DNA from 3 places in the Uliginosibacterium sp. 31-12 genome. Region 1 is predicted to be linked to each of the others. Evidence: riboswitches for the same ligand, from Rfam matches in the RefSeq annotation. Region 1 holds a riboswitch; each other region holds the start of a gene.
What was found. A riboswitch is a leader RNA that binds a small molecule or an ion and turns the genes downstream of it on or off. The one in region 1 is predicted to bind cobalamin.
Positions count from the first base shown of each region.

Region 2: linked by a shared signal. The riboswitch ahead of btuB (TonB-dependent vitamin B12 receptor) and the one ahead of Q3Y64_RS03175 (energy-coupling factor ABC transporter permease) in region 1 are both predicted to bind cobalamin.
Region 3: linked by a shared signal. The riboswitch ahead of Q3Y64_RS08975 (ribonucleoside-diphosphate reductase subunit alpha) and the one ahead of Q3Y64_RS03175 (energy-coupling factor ABC transporter permease) in region 1 are both predicted to bind cobalamin.

Region 1 covers NZ_JAUOOA010000001.1:682,926-689,090, forward strand. Annotated here, with positions in the region: gene Q3Y64_RS03170 (sulfite reductase flavoprotein subunit alpha) at 1-1,908, shown strand, start outside; cobalamin riboswitch at 2,045-2,302, shown strand; gene Q3Y64_RS03175 (energy-coupling factor ABC transporter permease) at 2,489-3,154, shown strand; gene cobM (precorrin-4 C(11)-methyltransferase) at 3,157-3,966, shown strand; gene Q3Y64_RS03185 (sirohydrochlorin chelatase) at 3,963-4,871, shown strand; gene Q3Y64_RS03190 (precorrin-8X methylmutase) at 4,868-5,545, shown strand; gene Q3Y64_RS03195 (cobalt-precorrin-5B (C(1))-methyltransferase) at 5,542-6,165, shown strand, end outside.
Region 2 covers NZ_JAUOOA010000006.1:97,606-103,770, reverse strand. Annotated here, with positions in the region: gene Q3Y64_RS12585 (cobyrinate a,c-diamide synthase) at 1-735, opposite strand, end outside; gene cobO (cob(I)yrinic acid a,c-diamide adenosyltransferase) at 764-1,378, opposite strand; gene btuB (TonB-dependent vitamin B12 receptor) at 1,427-3,244, opposite strand; cobalamin riboswitch at 3,354-3,579, opposite strand; gene Q3Y64_RS12570 (hypothetical protein) at 3,603-3,842, shown strand; gene Q3Y64_RS12565 (cell division protein ZapA) at 3,839-4,138, shown strand; RNA gene ssrS (6S RNA) at 4,236-4,418, shown strand; gene Q3Y64_RS12555 (EVE domain-containing protein) at 4,541-5,008, shown strand; gene Q3Y64_RS12550 (hypothetical protein) at 5,669-5,872, shown strand; gene Q3Y64_RS12545 (DcaP family trimeric outer membrane transporter) at 6,004-6,165, opposite strand, start outside.
Region 3 covers NZ_JAUOOA010000004.1:3,404-9,568, forward strand. Annotated here, with positions in the region: gene Q3Y64_RS08975 (ribonucleoside-diphosphate reductase subunit alpha) at 1-2,437, opposite strand, end outside; cobalamin riboswitch at 2,538-2,696, opposite strand; gene Q3Y64_RS08980 (hypothetical protein) at 2,841-3,164, opposite strand; gene Q3Y64_RS08985 (glycoside hydrolase family 6 protein) at 3,216-4,262, opposite strand; gene Q3Y64_RS08990 (MFS transporter) at 4,431-6,165, shown strand, end outside.

The sequences.
Region 1 (6,165 bases):
CGCTGGCCCCGCAGGCCTCTGGACTTGCGCACCTGGCTTGGCTTCAACCCACGCCTGAAGGGTAGGCCCTTCCTTTGGAGCCTACATGCGGTGCTGGCAACCTGGGCTCTGCCGGCCTGGTTGCTGCTTACAGCTACCGGAATCTACTGGTCCTTCGATAGCGTGCGCAGCTCTGTCGACAGCTGGGCCGGTATTGAACGCGCCCCCCGCGTGAAGAAGGAGATGCCGCCAAAGGCCGATCTTAATGGAGCCGTGCCGGACATTTCGCTCGCCTGGCAGCGCTTTTCCGACAAGGTGCCGGCCTGGCGCGAGTTGCGCGTACGGCCGCCGGAAACCGCGTCGGCTGCGCTCGAAATCCTGTGGCTGCTGCCGGATGCCGCGCATCAGCGCGAGCGCAACCGTATGCTCATTGCGCTCGATGGCAAGCTGAAGAAGGACGAGCGCTTTGCCGACCAGAGCACGGGCAAGCGTGTACTGGCGATGATTCATCCGCTGCATATGGGGCGCGACTTCGGTCTCGCCGTGCAACTCTTTATGATGCTTTCGGGATTGGCACTGCCGGTGCTGGGGGTGACTGGCTGGCTGCTCTATCTTTCGCGGCGGCGTGGCGCGCGCGAGGCTGAGCGTCAGCGCAAGGCGCTTTTGCCGGTCGTAGGCGTAGCGGCGGAAGAGTCCATCCTGGTGGCCTGGGCGAGTCAGACCGGCCGCGCCGAGTCGCTCGCGCTGCGCACTGCCGCCGCGCTGCAGGCCGCTGGCCGCGCTGTGGTGCTGAGGCCACTTGCCAGTCTTCAGCCGGCAGAGCTGGCGGGCTTTCCGCAGGCGCTGTTCGTGGTCAGTACCTTCGGCGAAGGTGAGGCGCCTGATACGGCTCGCGGCTTTGCTCGAGCATTGGGTTTGGCCGATCTGGAACTCGAACGTTTGCGTTTTGCAGTGCTCGCACTGGGAAACCGGCAGTACCGTCAGTTCTGCGGTTTCGGCCACAGCTTGCAGGCCGCCTTGCTGCGTTTCGGGGCTCAAGCCTGGCAGCCGCTTACGCCTGCCTGTGAAACCGAGCCGGCGGCTGTCGAGCACTGGTTTGCAGGGCTGAAGCGCTTTGGTGTGAGGGATGACAGCCTGAGCGCTTCAGCCCAAGCCGCGCCTGCCTGGGAGCCGTGGCGCCTTGCGCAGCGCACGCTGCTCAACCCTGGCAGCAGTGGCTCGCCACTGTTCGAACTCACGCTGCTGCCAGCCAAAGGGGAGCTGCCACACTGGACTCCCGGCGCACTGGTAGAGATCCTTCCCTGTCCCCATTCATGTTCCGTTGAGCCGGATCTACCGGCGCCACGTCGCTACTCGATTGCCTCGATCCCGGAAGATGGGTGTCTTCAGTTAATCGTACGCCAGCATCATCATGCCCTGGGCATCGGGCTGGCTTCGGGTTTCCTGACCCTGAATTGCCCGCTCGATGGCGAACTGGCGCTGCGGCTGCGGGCAAATCCGAGCTTCACTCTCGCTGAGGACGATAGCCCCAGCATTTTCATCGGCAATGGCTCCGGTATTGCCGGCCTGCGTGGCTTGCTGCGCGAACGTGTGCGACGCGGCATCGGGCGAAACTGGCTGGTCTTCGGGGAGCGCCATCGTGCCACCGATAGCGTGTGCGAAACCGAGTTCGGAGTCTGGGTGCAGGCGGGCTTGCTGGAGGTGGATCGTGTCTTCTCGCGCGAGCCGGGCGGCTGCCATGTGCAGGACTTTCTGCGTGGCGAGTCCGCACGCCTCATGCGCTGGCTGGGTGAAGGCGCAGTGATTCATGTCTGCGGTAGTTTGCAGGGCATGGCGGGGGGCGTGGATGCCATGCTTGAAGCCTTGCTAGGGCGTGAAGGGCTGGACTTGCTGATCGCTCAAAAGCGCTACCGGCGCGACGTGTACTGAGCACACCAACGCCCCGAGCGACATTCGCTTGCATAAATTGTCTCCAGGCGTGGAAACATGCTTTTCTGAGGCGATCGCCAGGGTCGAGAGATCCTCTACAACATCGGGCGCTTTCAGAAAGCAGCGCTTTGTCGTTACACTTATCGCAGCTTCAGGTTCCTGCTCTGCGTCATGCACGTGCAGGTGAAATGGGAAGCCGGTGCGTGCAGCCTTCGGGTTGCGACAATTCCGGCGCTGCCCCCGCAACGGTAAGCGAGTCAAGAATGAACCGGTCAGCACGCTGCTGCTGATCTGGCCACTGTATCCAGTCGGGTATGGGAAGGCGGTTCATTCCGGTGTGCCTTGAGGCCACCACTCGCAAGCCCGGAGACCTGCCTGATGCATTGACGCAGGCCGTTGCGGTGGGCGATGGGGTGCATGTCATGAGGGGCCTCATTGCGTCCCTGCCTGTGCCCATCCGGTGTCCCTCACCACGGGCTGCAGCTCATGATGTTCATCCCTTCTTTCTCTCCTGGCCGTTCCGGCCTGCGTCGTTTCATCCACTACGCAGCGCCCGGTGGGGGCGCAAAGGAGAGTCGCAATGCATATCGAACCGGGCCAACTGGCCGCTTCCACAATTCTCGGCGCCAATGTCGTCGCCAGCGCGCTACTGGTCAGCCAGTTGCCGGGCCTGCTGCTGCGCCCGGCGCTGTGGCTGCGCACCCTGCTGGCAGCAGGTTTTTTCTCGCTGTTCATGCAGATGTATCACCTGCCGGTGGGACCGTCTGAACTGCATTTTGTTGGCGCCATGCCGATCTACCTGTTGTTCGGTTTCCTGCCAACGCTATTCGGCTTCGCCCTGGGGCTGCTGGCGCAGGGGCTGATATTCGAACCGCAGGATCTGCTGCATCTGGGCGTCAATGCGCTCTCACTGATGCTGCCGCTGCTGGCAGTGCACTTCAGCGTAGGCCGCCGCCTGGCCGAGGCAGCCCGTAATGGCGAGATCGCGTCCCTGCTCAAGCTGGATGGTTTCTATTACTCAGGCGTCACCTTGATGGTGGGTTTCTGGCTCAGCCAGGGATTGGTGGCGACGCCACTCGTGGAGTGGGCTCACTTCGCTGCGAGCTATGTGACGCTGGTGCTCTTGGAACCGGTCTTTACCTGGGGCATCGTCAGCCTGCTGACGCGAGCTTCCGGGCAGACTGCCACGCCGGCCTGGGCGCGTCTGTGCCTGGATGAGAAGCTGGTTCAGCGCAGCGCGGCCTGACGATGTCTGTTGTCGCAAAGACGCCTGCCGGCCAGTCCGGCACGGTCTGGTTCGTCGGTGCCGGCCCGGGCGATCCTGAGCTCATCACGGTCAAGGGCCGTAGCCTGATCGAAGTGGCCGGCGCGATCCTGTTCGCCGGCTCGCTGGTCAGCGAGGCCGCTACGCGCTGGGCGCCATCAGCGTGTGTGATCACCGACAGCAAGGACATGACGCTGGAGCAGATGTCCGAGTGGCTCGTCGAACAGAGCTCACGCCATGCTGTAGTCGTGCGTCTGCAGACTGGAGATCCGGCGCTCTACGGCACGCTGATCGAGATGGTGCGGCCACTGGATGCGCTGGGTATTCCGGTGGGCGTGGTGCCCGGTGTGTCCTCGGCAATGGCCTCGGCGGCGGCGGCGGTGGAAAGCTTCACCCTGCCCGAGATCACCCAGACGACCATTTTCACGCGCATCGAAGGGCGCACGCCGATGCCTCCCGGTGAGGACCTCGCCGCGCTGGCGGCGCATCGCTGCACGCTGTGTATCTTCCTGTCCATCACCCTGATGCACAAGCTCGAAGCGGGCTTGCGCGCAGCGGGCTGGGCGGAGGATGCGCCGATTCTCGTCGTGCACAAGGCGAGCTGGCCGGGTGAGGAAATCATCCTGCGCGGCACGCTCGCCACCATCAAACAACAGTGTCGTGAAGCGCGCATCGTGAGCCAGGCTATGGTGATCGCAAGCCCCACCCTGGGCGCACGCGAATGGCCCGAACTCGCACGCTCCAAGCTTTACGACCCGCGCTTTACCCATCGATTCAGAAAGGCCAGCGCATGAACACCACGACTATCCTCCTCGTCGGCCACGGCTCGCGCGAGGAGTCCGGTAACGCCGAAATCCGCGATTTCGTTACGCAGTGGCGCAGCCGCCAGCCGGCATGGCGGATCGAGGTCTGCTTCATCGAGTTCGCTCCGCCATCGCTGCATGATGGCTTGCTCGCGGCGGCTGCGCAGAGCCGGCGTGTCTTCGTGCTGCCGCTGATTCTGAATGCAGCCGGGCATGTGAAGATGGAAATCCCGGAAGCCATCGAGCATGCACGCGAACATTACCCGGGGGTCGAATTCCTGTATGGCCCCCATCTGAGCGCTTGCGATCCGATCCTGGATATCCTCAAGAATCGTCTGCGCGCTGGCATGCAGCAGCTGGACGTGCCGGACCCGACCACCACCGGCATCATCCTGCTCGGCCGTGGCTCGTCGGATCGCGCCGCCAATGGCGACATGGCCAAGATGGCGCGCTGGTTGCAGGAGGAAGGCGATCACGAGCTGGTGGATCTGGCTTTCACCGGCATCACCTGGCCCCGCCTGGAGCGGGTGGTGCAGCGTCAGGCCTTGCTGGGCATGACCCAGATCGTGGTGCTGCCTTATTACCTCTACACCGGCACGCTGATGCAGCGCATCCATCGCCAGGTGGCGCATCTGCGCAGCCAGTATCCGCAGATCCGGTTTGCCTGTGGCGAGCATTTCGGATTCGAGCCCGAAATTTTTGCCCTGCTTGAGCAGCGGGTGCAGGATCTCCAAGCGGGGCGCGCCGAGAGCACTTTGCCTTGCGATGGCTGCAGCTATCGTGAGCTGGCGCATGACATGGGCCATGGCCACTCGCATGAGCATACCCATGCGCCGCAGCCGCTGAGTTTCGTGCCCCCCACTGCGCAGCCACTGCATGCGGAGCACGCCGGATGAGCAGTGTGAATACCGTCACCGAGCAGCTCACGCGTGCTGGTCAGCTCATCGAGCACGATAGCTTCGCGATCATCGATGCAGAGGTCGGCACGCATGCCTACAGCGCCGAGCAGTGGCCCATCGTGCGCCGCATGATTCACGCCAATGCCGATTTCGAGTTCAACGGTCTGACGGCTTTCCATCCGCAGGCGGTGGAGGCGGGCATCGCTGCAATGCTGGGCGGTGCTGCCGCGATGGTGGCGGATGTCGAGATGATCTGCTCTGGCCTCTCGCGGCCGCGTCTCGCGCACTTTGGCATTCAGGCGCATCACTTCATCAGCGATCCGGATGTGATCGCCGCCGCCCAGGTGGCGGATACGACGCGGGCCGTGCAGGCCATGCGCAAGGCGCAGCGCCTGGGTTTGCTGGAGGGGGCCATTGTCGGCATCGGTAATGCGCCCACGGCGCTGATCGAGCTGGTGCGCCTGATCCGCGAAGAAGGCGTGCGTCCCGCGCTGGTCATCGGCATGCCGGTGGGCTTTGTGGCCGCCGCAGAGTCCAAGGCCTTGATGGCGGAAATCGATGCCGTGCCGTGGATCGTGATCCGGGGCCGCAAAGGCGGCTCCACACTGGTGGTGGCGGCACTGCATGCCTTGCTGGCCCTAGCCGAGGCCAGGCAGAAAGCGCCCGCATGAGTGATGCCACGGGCGCCTCGCCCAAACCGCGCGGCACGCGTACCGGTTTCACGACCGGTGCCTGCTCTGCCGCAGCGGCGCGGGCGGCGGTTCATGGGCTGATGCTGGGGGTGATCCCCGCGCGCATCGAGTCGCAATTGCCGAATGCGCAGCGCGTGGAGTTCGCCGTTTGCGAACCTTATTGCCAGCCGCCCGGTGAGGATGGCCACGTCATGCTGGCGCGAGCGGTCGTCGTGAAGTTTGCAGGCGATGACCCGGACTGTACCGATGGCGCCCGGCTCACGGCCGAGCTGCAGCGCCTGCCTGGGCGTGCCGGCTGGATCGAGATTACCGGTGGAGCAGGGGTGGGTGTGGTGAGCCTGCCCGGGCTGGGGCTGCCGGTGGGGGAAGCCGCGATCAACCCCAAGCCGCGCGCCAATATCGAGGCCAATCTGCGGGAGGTGGCGGGCAGCCTGCTGGCACAGGACGGGTTGCGCGTGATCATCTCGGTGCCTGGCGGCGAAGAGATGGCGCGCAAGACACACAACGCGCGTCTGGGCATTCTCGGCGGCATCTCGATTCTCGGTACCACCGGCATCGTCAAGCCTTACAGCACTGCAGCCTGGCGCGCGAGCGTGGTT
Region 2 (6,165 bases), on a different contig from region 1:
GGCGATGGCGATGCGCTTGTTCTGTAGGGCGGGCTTCAGTCCGCCAGGTGCGACTGACGTCGCACTTGCGGATGCCGCTGCCGCGTCCCATTCCAGCAGCAGCGAGGGGTCGAAACGCAGCGCAGCGGCGGCGTGGTCCAGCTTGGCATCCAGATCAGCCAGCTCGGCAGCGGGCAGCAGGCCCAGATGGCGTTCCGGCAGGGTGATCGAGGCTTCGCGCAGCAGCCAGCCCAGCCCAGGAATGTGCGGCGGTAGTGATTCGAAGAGCATGCCGGCATGGCGTTCGCTGCCGACACGGTTGGCAATCACGCCGGCAAATTCCAGATCCGGCTGGAAGCTGGCGAGGCCATGGGCCAGTGCGCCGAAGGTCTGGGCCATGGCGCTGCCGTCAATCACGGCCACAATCGGCAGATTGAACGCGCGTGCCAGATCGGCGCTGGAGGGCTTGCCATCGAAGAGGCCCATCACGCCTTCAACCAGGATCAGGTCAGCTTCCTGTGCAGCCTGCGCGAGCTGGGCGCGGCAATGCTCAAGGCCACCCATGAAGAGATCTAGCTGGTAACAGGGCGCGCCGCTGGCGACCTGGTGAATCATCGGGTCGAGAAAGTCCGGCCCGGTCTTGAACACCCGTACGCGCTCGCCCCGGCTACGCGCCTGACGAGCCAGGGCAGCGGTAACGGTGGTCTTGCCCTGGCCGGAAGCCGGCGCAGCAATCAGGAAGGCGCGGCAAGTCATGTAGCGTGTTCCGTCGAGTAAGGATTCATCACCATTCCACCCCCGGCATGGCCTTCACGCCGGCGTGATAGGCGTGTTTGGTGAGGTCCATGGTGGTGACGGTGTCGGCTATCTCGATCAGGCCCTCCGGCGCAGCCCGACCGGTGATGATCACATGCTGCATGTCCGGCCGGCTCATGAGTTCGCGGCTGATTTCGTCCAGCGGCAGCCAGCCGTATTTGAGGGTGTAGGTGAATTCGTCGAGGATCAAGAGATCGATTGCCGGGTCGCGCAGATAAGTCACGACCTGTTGCCAGGCTGCGCGGGCGGTGGCTTTGTCCTGCGCATCGTTCTGGGTGTCCCAGGTGAAGCCATCGCCCATTACATGCCATTTGACGCTCGGATGCTCGCGGAAGAAGGCTTCCTCGCCGGTATCCGAGCGGCTCTTGATGAACTGCACGACGGCACAGTTCATGCCGTGTCCGAGCGCACGGGCGAGTACGCCGAAGGCTGCACTGCTCTTGCCCTTGCCGTTGCCGGTATTGACCAGCAGCAGGCCGCGCTCTTCATCGGCAGCTGCGATATTCGCGTCGATGATGGCTTTCTTGCGGGCCATGCGCGCCAGGTGGCGGGCTTCGCGTTCGTTGTGGGCGGCTTCGCTCATGTTCTCTCCTCGGGCGCAGCCGGCGGGTGCCGGCTGCGGGTAAGCACTTTACTTGGGTTGATAGCGCAGGGTCAGCCAGGCACTGGTACCCGCCTGGTTATAGCCATACGCCGTCTGGTAGTTCTTGTCGAACACGTTCTCGAGGCGGGTCTGGGCGCGCCAGTCCTTGTTGAGTGCGTATTCGGCACGCAGATCGGTGGTGGCATAGCCACCCAGCTTGACCTTGTTGGCAGCATCGTCATAACGCGAGCCGACACCGTTCAGGCTGGCGCCGATGCTCCAGGCGCCGAGCTGGTGGTCTGCGTCAAGACGGCCGAACTGGCGGGCTCGGCGCACCAGCAGATTGCCATCGGTACTGCTGCCGGATTGATCCTGCGGATTCTGCAAGGTGGCACTGGCGGCCAGCGTGGTGTTGCCGAAGTGCTGCTTGGCGCCCAGCTCCAACCCGGTGATGCGGGCCTTGGAGACATTGCTCGGGATCCAGATAGCCGAGCCGGTGCTGATCGGTGCCCAGGCAATCAGGTTGCTGACCTCCGTGCGGAACAGGCTGGCTTCCCAGCTGAAGCCGCCGGTCTTGCCGGAAGCACCAAGTTCGCTGCTGCGTGATTTCTCGGGTTGCAGATCCGGATTGCCGGCACCCGGGTAGTACAGGTCATTGAAGCTCGGTGCCTTGAAGGCCGTGCCATAACTGGCACGCAGTCGCAGGGCGGGGGTGAAGGTGTAACCCAGCGCGAGGCTGCCGGTATTGTGATGGCCATACTGTTCGTTCTTGTCGTGACGCCCGGCAACTTGCAGATCGAAACGGCCGATGTCGGCCAGATACTGCCCGAACACGGCCTGATTGACGCGGCTATCCAGCGCGTAGCTGGTACTGCTCAGCGCTTCGTCATACAGGTAGTCGTAGCCGCCGACCAGCTGGTGGCCTTCGGCCAGGGTGAAATCGTTCTGCCAGCTGGCTTGGCTGCGGCGTGTGTCGAAGCGCGAGGAGAACTTGTCATCCTTGAAATTCTTGGAGGCATCCAGGGTCTGAGCCAGCTTGAAGGACGTGGTGTAGCGCTCACTGGCCGCCCAGCGCAGATTGCCAGCGTAGAGATCCTGTTGCAGATCGGTAACGTTCGGATTGCCGTCATATTCATTGCGACCCTCGGTGTGCAGGGCCTGGGCGTCGTAACTCAGGTTTTCACCGATGCGGCCGCCGCCGCGCACATTCACTGTGCTGCGTGTGTAGCCGTCACGATCCGATTCGGGTGCGCTGCCGCCATCCTTGACGTTGATGCCGCGCGTGGTAAGGCCTGATGCGCCGAGGTTAAGCCAGGCGTCCGGCGAGCCGAAGCCGCCGGCAGCCGAGCCCTCGAAACTGTGGCGCGAACCGCCAGTGAGGCTCAGGCTGGTGGGTTGCACGCCCTTTTTGGTGAAGATCTGGATTACGCCGCCGATGGCTTCCGAGCCATACAGGCTGGCGCGCGGGCCGCGTACGAGTTCGATGCGCTCGATTTGTTCGATCGGCAGATCTTGCAGTGCGGTGCCGCCACTGGTGGCCGAGCCGACTTTCACGCCATCGATCAACACCAGGGTGTGATCCGAGTTGGTGCCGCGGAGGAACAAGGAGGTCGTCTTGCCGGGGCCGCCGTTATTGGCGAACTGCACGCCGGGCAGACCGCGCAGCAGATCCGGCACCGAGCGGGCCTGTTGCTGCTCGATCTCCTTGCGGGTGATGACGCTGACCGAAGTGAGGGTTTCCTCGGCGCTGCGCGCCACGCGGTTGGCGGTGATCACCACTGGCGCGAGTTCGGTTTCCTGAGCCAGCACAGGATGGGAGAGGGCCAGCAGCAAGGCCGCCGGCAGGGTTTTGTGAGTGAAATTCAAGACAGACTCCTTCCGTGCCGCCCGCACGGATCATAGACAGGGGCGGGGCGTCGGGAAGGAGAAAACGCGGAACGTGAGGGAGCGGTTCCGGTCACCGCCCTCCGCGATGCGCCTCGAATACGCTTCGGGCCGGTCTCCGGACTCGCGAGTGAAGAAAACTCTTCCGACACAACGCCTTCCCGTGCAAAAGCACAGTGGCTGCCTGCTGCGTCTTGACTCGCTTACCGTTGCGGGGGCAGTGCCGGAATGGCAATATCCTGTGGATACGGCGCACCGGCTTCCCGTTTAATCCGCACCAAGGGCATGGGGCGGACACCTGAAGCAGCGCGCATTTTAGCCGAACGGCAGGTGCTTTGCGTTGACCGGTTTTGCTGCGCAGCACTACCATCAGCAGATGGATGCCGAACTCACCAGTCTCGAAACCCGTCTCGCCACGCTGCTCGCCGAGTACAAAGGCCTGCACCTCGAAAACCGCGAACTGACTACTCGCGTGGCCACTCTGCAAGCCGAAAACAAACGCCTCGGCGAGAAGGTGGCGGTGGCAACGGAACGCGTTGAAGCGCTGCTCAAACGTCTGCCGGTCGAGGATGAAAAATGAGCGAAGCCGTGAAGATCCAGATTATGGGCCGTGAGTACCAGGTATCGGTCAAGCCCGATGAGCGTGAAACGCTGCAGGCGGCGGTGGAAATGGTCAACGCGAAGCTTCAGCAACTGCTCGGCAAGAACTCATCGGGCAGCGAATCCACTGCCGTGATGTGTGCCCTGATGATTGCGCATGAGGCCGTGGTGGCTCAGCGCACGGCAGGCTTGGACATGCCTTCCTATCAGCGTAGAATCGAGGCCATGATCCGCCAGATCGATCAGGCTTCAATGAAACAGGAGAAGCTTTTCTGAGCGGTTTGTGTAGTCAGGATATGTCCTCACAGCGCAGTGACTGATCCTGGCCGATAAAGAATTCAAGGACGGCCGAAACAAAGGCGGTCCGGCAAGTTTTCCCCTGCGGTGTTCGTTTGAGCCTTAAGCTCCTTGAACCAATGTCTACGCGACATGGTTGTCGGCCCACCAAGCCGCTGTTGTGAGCGCCCCTTATGCCGGGCGCACCTGAAGCGGCCGGGTAGATGACCCCCTGAACCCAGGTTCAGGAATACGGCTCGACGGCACATGCGGGGGACCCAACAAAGGCGCGAAGCTTCCGGCTTCGCGCCTTTTCATTTTTCCGGGCCGCCGCCGGGTGACTGGCCTCTCTGGACCGGCTGGCGGCACAATGCGTGAATCAGGTTTCTTGCCGAGGGAAGCATGCGCTACTGGTTGATGAAGAGCGAGCCGGACGATTGCAGCATCGACGATCTGGCCGCCATGCCGCAACAGACGGTGGCGTGGCACGGCGTACGCAACTATCAGGCGCGCAACTTCATGCGCGACTCCATGCGCCCTGGCGATCTGGCCTTCTTCTACCATTCATCCTGCCCTAGGCCCGGGATCGCTGGCATTGCACAGGTGGCGAGTCTGGCCTATCCGGATGCCAGCCAATTCGATCCGGCCAGTCGTTTCTTTGATCCGAAGTCCGTGCCCGAGCAGCCACGCTGGCTCAATGTTGATATGCGTTTTGAGCGCAAGCTTGAACTGATTCCGCTGCTTGAGTTGCGCCGTCATGCGGAGCTGGCAAAAATGCGCCTGCTTCAACCCGCCAGTCGTTTGTCGATCACGCCAGTCGCCCCCGAAGAGTGGCAATTCATTCTGGCGACACTGGCGCGGGATGCCTGAGCACGAGTCCGTTTTGCTGATGGAAAGCCCCCTGGGCAAGTGCCCAGCTAAGAAAGCGCAGGGTGTTTGAAATGGAAACAGGGGCTTATACCCTAGGGTGTAAGGGTTTTCCCTTATCTATTTGATTCTATTGGTGTTGTTACGGCGCGACGATAAAAAAGTTTTAAGCCAAAAAAGTATTTTGATACACCCATAAGTCGCAATGATGTGTAAGAATTCTTCTCACCACGGAGTCAGCTCCGCGACCGCAAGGCGCCAGGGCACACCGGGGAGAGTGAGGAGACAGGGCGTTCCGTCAGAGAATGCCTTATATGGAGCGCGCCACGGGCAGCTGCTCCTGGTAGCAGCGAGCAGCCGGGCCCCGGGGGGCCCGGTTTGCCCGGTCAGACGAATTTGGCCCTTAGCTCAGCTGAGCTTGGGGCAGGTGACCGAGGGGGTCACAAGAAGGGGGAGGGAAATCCGCGATTCGGATTTCCTCAATTTGGGACGGGAAGTCACGGCGTGACTTCCCGTTTTTTTATGTGCGTCTTGCGGCGTGCCAGGAAGTGTTATGCCGAGACCTGCAGAAACCCCTATTCGCAAACCCTGATAAATTTTTCCTCATCTCCTGCATAGGATGAAGCAAGGCCGGTTTTCCGCTTCAACTACAGGAGGTTCATCATGGCTGCCATTGCAAGCGCTCCGCTGCCGGTGCTGAAACACGAGACTTTTCATAGTGACAATGATCGCGAACACGATGGTTTGGAGGCTGAGCTCGCGCCGGACTTCGATCGTGGAAGGATTCTGGAAGACCTGATTGTGGGCGAGCATGGGCGCGCCGAGGAAGAAGGCATGAAGCTGTTGCTCAAGGGCGGCATGATCTGAACCGTCTGCTCTACGCAGGACTTAGGGTTTGTGGTTGCCGTTCTTGGCATCGCGCTGGCCCTGAAAAAGAAAAGCCCCCGGAACCCGGGGGCTTTTTCCTTGCTGCGGGCCGGTGAGTGGCCCCGCCAGGATTAGTTGCCGAAGCTGTAGGTCGCAGCGAGGTTCAGGCGCGGTTCGGTACCGCTCTGGCCGTCCAGCGTATCGCGGTGGGAGAGCATGAACTCACTGCCCAGCTCGATGTTGGCCACCGGGTTCCACAGCAGGCCGATGCTGCCGCTGCGGATCGAGCGGTT
Region 3 (6,165 bases), on a different contig from region 1:
CTTTCAGATCGCGTACCAGGTGTTCGCCCACCACCGTGAATTCACCGGAGAGGTTGGATTTCACGTAGAGGTTCTGATAATCCGGCTCGATGCAGGCGGAGACACCGATGATGTTGGAAATGGTGGCGGTAGGTGCGATGGCAACGCAGTTGGAGTTGCGCATGCCGTGGCGGCCGATCTGGCTGCGCAGGGCATCCCAATCGAGGCGCGCGCTGCGATCCACTTCCACCGCTTCGCCGCGACCTTCTTCGAGCAGGGCAATCGACTCGTGCGGCAGGATGCCGCGATCCCACAGGCTGCCACGGTAGCTGGAGTACACACCACGCTCGCGGGCCAGCTCGCTGGAGGCCCAGTAGGCCTGATAGCAGACAGCTTCCATGGAGCGATCGGCAAATTCGACGGCTTCATTCGAGGCGAAAGGCAGGCCCATGCGGTGCAGGCAGTCGGCATAGCCCATCACGCCGAGGCCCACCGGGCGGTGGCGCAGGTTGGAAGTGCGCGCCTTGGGGGTGGCGTAGAAATTGATGTCGACCACGTTGTCGAGCATGCGCATGGCGGTGCTGACTGTGCGGGCGAGCTTGGCCTGATCGAGCTGCCACTCACCTTCGATCTGCACCAGGTGGGCCGGCAGGTTCACCGAGCCGAGGTTGCACACGGCGGTCTCGGTGTCGGAGGTGTTGAGGGTGATCTCGGTGCACAGGTTGGAGCTGTGGACCACACCGGCATGCTGCTGCGGCGAGCGCAGGTTGCACGGATCCTTGAAGGTGATCCAGGGATGGCCGGTCTCGAACAGCATGGTCAGCATCTTGCGCCACAGTTGCACGGCAGGCAGCTTCTTGTGCAGCTTGAGCTCGCCACGTGCGGCCTTCTCTTCGTAGGCCTCGTAGGCAGTGCGGAAGGCGCTGCCGAACTTCTCGTGCAGGTCGGGCACATCGGAAGGCGAGAACAGGGTCCAGTCTTCACCGGCGATCACGCGCTGCATGAAGAGATCCGGAATCCAGTTGGCGGTGTTCATGTCGTGCGTGCGGCGGCGCTCATCGCCAGTGTTCTTGCGCAGCTCCAGGAACTCCTCGATGTCGAGGTGCCAGGTCTCCAGATAGGCACACACCGCGCCCTTGCGCTTGCCGCCCTGATTCACGGCCAGCGCCGTGTCATTGACCACCTTGAGGAAGGGGATCACGCCCTGGCTCTTGCCGTTGGTGCCTTTGATGCGGCTGCCCAGCGAACGCACCGGGGTCCAGTCGTTACCCAGGCCACCGGCATACTTCTGAAGTAGGGCATTTTCCTTCACCGCCTGATAGATGCCGTCCAGATCGTCAGCTACCGTGGTCAGATAGCAGGAGGAGAGCTGCGAGTGGCAGGTGCCACTGTTGAACAGGGTCGGCGTGCTGCTCATGAAATCGAAGCTGGCAAGCAGCTGGTAGAACTCGATGGCGCGCGCTTCGCGGTCGATCTCATTCAGTGCCAGTCCCATCGCCACGCGCATGAAGAAACTCTGCGGCAGCTCGATGCGGCGCTCTTCGATGTGCAGGAAGTAGCGGTCGTAGAGCGTCTGCAGGCCGAGGTAGTCAAAGCGCAGATCGTTGTCGGCCTTCAGGGCGGCAGCCAGGCGCGGCAGGTCGTATTCAGCCAGACGCGCATCGAGCAGGCCTGCCTTGACGCCTTCGCGGATCAGGCCTGGGAAAGCTTCCGGCAGGCGCGCAGCCATGGCGACCTGGCCCAGCTCCTCACCCAGCACTTCGATGCTCACGCTGCGCAGCAGCAGGCGGGCAGCCAGCTTGGAATAATCCGGATCACGTTCGATCAGGGTGCGCGCCGCAAGCACCAGAGACTGACGCACGGAAGCCACCGGTACGCCGTCGTAGAGATTGTGCAGGGCGTGTTCGAGCACGGTTTCAGCGGACACATCCCCCAAGCCAACGCAGGCTTCACGAATCTGGCCAAGCAGGGCAACTTCATCCAGCGGGCGACGCTCGTCGCCATCCAGCACATGCAGGCGGGCCGGCGCGGCAGCGGGCACGGCAGCCTGCTGGGCGGCGCGTTCGGAAGAGCGCTTCTCACGGTAGAGCACATAGGCCCGGGCCACATCGTGCTGGCCGGCGCGCATCAGGGCCAGTTCGACCTGATCCTGCACATCTTCGATATGCACCGTGCCGCCGCCAGGCAGGCGGCGGGTCAGCGCACCGACCACAGTCGCCGTAAGCTGATTCACCAGCTCGCGGATGCGCGCCGAAGCGGCGCCTTGCCCACCCTCGACAGCGATGAAAGCCTTGGACAGCGCCACGCTGATTTTCTCAGCCTGGAAGGGCACCACAGCGCCATTGCGGCGGATCAGCTCGAGACCTGCCTGGCTGGCGGCAAAGTCGGATTCGCTGCTGGAAATGCTGCTGGGCGCGCTGCTGCGGGCGGCCTCGACCGCGATGGCGGAATGTTGCATGCCGGCTCTCTCTCTTGATGGGGAACGGCATGCCGGGGGGCGGTGAACGCAGGCCTGCAGGCAGCGTCGCATCGGCCCCGGAGACACCCCGCTCCAGTTGATGTTTTATCTGTGTGACGGCCGGTCTCCTGGCTGCCGGGTCAAAGCCTGTCGGCAGCCTTCCCGGATCATCCCAGTGGCATGCCGGCACTCGCCGGTCACAGTTGCGGGGGCAGCGCCAGCGAGCTGGCTTCCCGACACCGTCGGGACGGAGTGTAGGGGCTGTATTTAGTCGGAGTCAAGCCGATGACAACTATACCTAGTAGCAGATACCAATAACCCGACTAGATGTAGTGAAATTCAGAAAACCGCTTGCGGGCTTGCTGCAGGGCCACTTGCACTGGTTTTGTGCCACCCGGCGCGCTTACTCCTGGCGCACCAGACGCACGCCATCCACCACCATCACCCACTCACCCTGCTCCGGGTGCGGACGCTGGCTGACAACGAAGGTGGCCGAGGCCGGCCCCAGCCCGGCAACGATGTTGTCGCCCTCGAAACGCTGGATCGGCACATCCAGCGAGGTACTGCTGCTACCCTGGGCGCGCTGGTAATACAGGCGGCCGTCACTGCTGATCGACAGCAGCATGCCAGGACCCTCCCAGTCGCCGGCATAGATCTCCTTGTCGGCAGGCAGGGGTTCGCTGCACGCGCTGAGCAGCAGCAGGATGAGAGGCAGGAGGCGTTTCATGCGGAGCATCTTCCAGGCGTAAAAAGCCCGGCAAGCGCCGGGCTAAGGGGCTCAGCCGCCCGTGGCGAGGCGATAGGCCAGGTCCGGCAAGAACTGGCCGGCGCCGGCTGCACAGCCATCGGCTTCGCCCGGGGCCTTGAGCCACAGCGCCATCTCCATGCCGCTACCAAGGCTCAGCACCTTGCTGGTGGCACCGACCTTGCGGCCGGCCGGGTCGCACCATTCGCTGCCGTTCGGGCCATTGCCGTTGCGCGAAGAGTCGATCACATAAGGCTTGGCGGCACTGCCCTGGAGCTGAAGCTGCGCGATCACGGCCGCGCCGTGGGTCTGCAGTTCGGTATCGGCCCGGTAGTTGGACACGTTCAGGGCAAAACCACGCACCCGCGCCACACCGGCATTGATCAAGCGGGTAGCAGTATCAGCCGCACTCTTCCAGTTCGAATGGCCTGCATCGATATAGACCCAGGCATTCGGAGCCTTGGCGGCAAACTGGTCGACGGCGTAATTGAGCAGGGCTAGGCGCGCCGTGCGGTCGGCATCCGAGGGCAGGCAGTCGAGCTGCATCAGCGCGTCCGGCTCAAGGATCACGATCGCCGGCTTGCTGCCGATGCCACCAGCAAATGCGCTGATCCAGGTCTTGTAGGCGTCACCACCGCTGGAGCCGCCGGCGCTGTAAGAGCCGCAATCACGGCTGGGAATGTTGTAGGCAATCAGCAACGGGATCTTGCCGGCGCTCTGCGCCGCGCTGGCATAGCCACTCACGGCAGTGGCGATATCGCCACTCCATTCGCCGAACCACTTGCCGAAGGCCTGCTGGGCGATCGCGCTGTTGATGGTGGCGGTGCGTGAGTCAGCGGGATTGGCGGCTACCCAGTTGCGCACCTGCGAATTCGGGTCGGAGTAGAAGGCGCTGAAGCCATTGCTGAGGCCCAAACCTCCGCTGGCACTGCTCGCCGTGCTGGAACTGGCGATGCTGCTGGCCGCTGTGCTGCTCGCCTGAACCGAAACCGATGACGCGGAGGCTCCTCCACTGCTACCGCCGCCACACGCGGCCAGCATGACAGCGGCCACCGCTCCGACCAGAAAGACCTGACGCATTGCTTCACTCCCCGAAACTGCTTGTTATGTGCGTGGAATCCTAAGCAGGATCCGTGACTTAATTCACGGAAACTCGACCAGTGGCACTGCGCTGCTGCCAGCTGTGAGGCTCGCCGCAGGCCCTGGCCTGCGTTATCCTCGCCCGGCATCCTGACCGGCTCCCTGCGCATGTCCATCGAACCTTCCCGCTCCACCCTGCAGCTTCTCGGCGCCCGTCGATTCGGCCCGCTGTTCCTCACGCAGTTCTGTGGCGCGTTCAATGACAACGTGTTCAAGAACACGCTGCTGCTGCTGATCACCTTCCAGGCCGGCCAGGTGCTCGGACTGGCGCCGGCGGTGGCAGTGCAACTGGCGGCGGGGCTATTCGTGCTGCCCTTCTTCCTGTTTTCGGCGCTGGCTGGCCAGCTGGCGGACAAGTACGACAAGAGCCGCCTGATCCGCATCATCAAGGCGGTGGAGATCGGTATCGCAGTGGTCGCCAGCGTGGGTTTCTTCACCCGCCATGTGGAGCTGCTGCTCTTCGCCCTGTTCATGATGGGCTTGCACTCCACCTTCTTCGGCCCGCTCAAGTATTCGATCCTGCCGCAGCACCTGCATCCGGACGAACTTGTCGCCGGCAATGCCTGGGTGGAGAGCGGCACCTTCGTGGCGATCCTTGCCGGCAGCGTGCTCTCCGGCCTGCTGATGGCCATTCCGCAGATCGGAGCGGACCTGTGCGGCGTGCTCACGGTGATCGTAGCGGGGCTGGGTTACGCGGCCAGCCGGCGCATTCCGCCGGCGCCTTCACCCGCGCCGGAGCTCAAGGTGAGCCACAACTTCATCGCCGAAACCTGGCGCAACCTGAAGCTCGCCGCGCGCAACAAGACTGTGTTCATGGCGCTACTGGGCATCTCGTGGTTCTGGTTCTTCGGCGCCCTGCTGCTGACCGAGTTCGCCCCTTATGTGCAGGGTGTGCTGGGCGGCGATGAGCTGATGGTTACCACCTTGCTGGGTACCTTCATCGTCGGCATCGCGACGGGCTCCTTCCTGTGCGAGCGCATGTCGGGCAAGCATGTGGAGCTGGGCCTGGTGCCGCTGGGCACGCTGTGCATCAGCCTGTTTGCCTTCGACCTGTGGCTGGCCAGCCCCACCGGTACGCCAGCAGCGCTCACCCTGGCGGGTTTCCTGGCCAAGCCCGCCAGCTGGCGCATCCTCCTCGACATGGTGATGATCGGCGTCGGTGGCGGCTTTTTCACCGTACCACTGTATGCATTGATGCAGAGCCGCTCGAATGTGGCCGAACGCTCGCGCATCATCGCCGCCAACAACATCCTGAATGCCGCTTTCATGGTGGCCTCGGCCGGCATCACGGCTGGGCTGCTCGCCGCCGGGCTCACGATCCCGCAATTGTTCCTGGTTTGCGCGCTGCTGAATCTGCTGGTTGCCGGCCTGATCTACCGCGCCGTGCCCGAGTTCTATCTGCGCTGCATCGCGTGGACGCTGACCCACAGCATCTACCGCGTAGCCCCCAGCGGCCTCGCCAATGTGCCGGCCAGCGGCCCGGCGCTCGCCGTGTGCAACCACGTGAGCTTCGCCGATGCGGTGATCCTGATGGGCGTGCTGCCGCGCCAGCCGCGCTTCGTGATCGATCACCAGATCAACCGCACACCCTTCGTGCGCTGGCTGTTCCGCGCCAGCCGCTGCATTCCGGTGGCCAGCGCGCAGGAGGACCGCGAATCGGTGCAGCGCGCCTATGAAGAAATTGCCCGCGCGCTGGACGCCGGCGAGCTGATCTTCATCTTCCCCGAAGGCACGATCACCCGCGACGGCGAGATCGGCCCCTTCAAGGGCGGCCTCAACAAGATCCTGCGCCGCAACCCGGTGCCAGTCGTTCCAATGGCCCTGCGCGGCCTGTGGGGAGGCT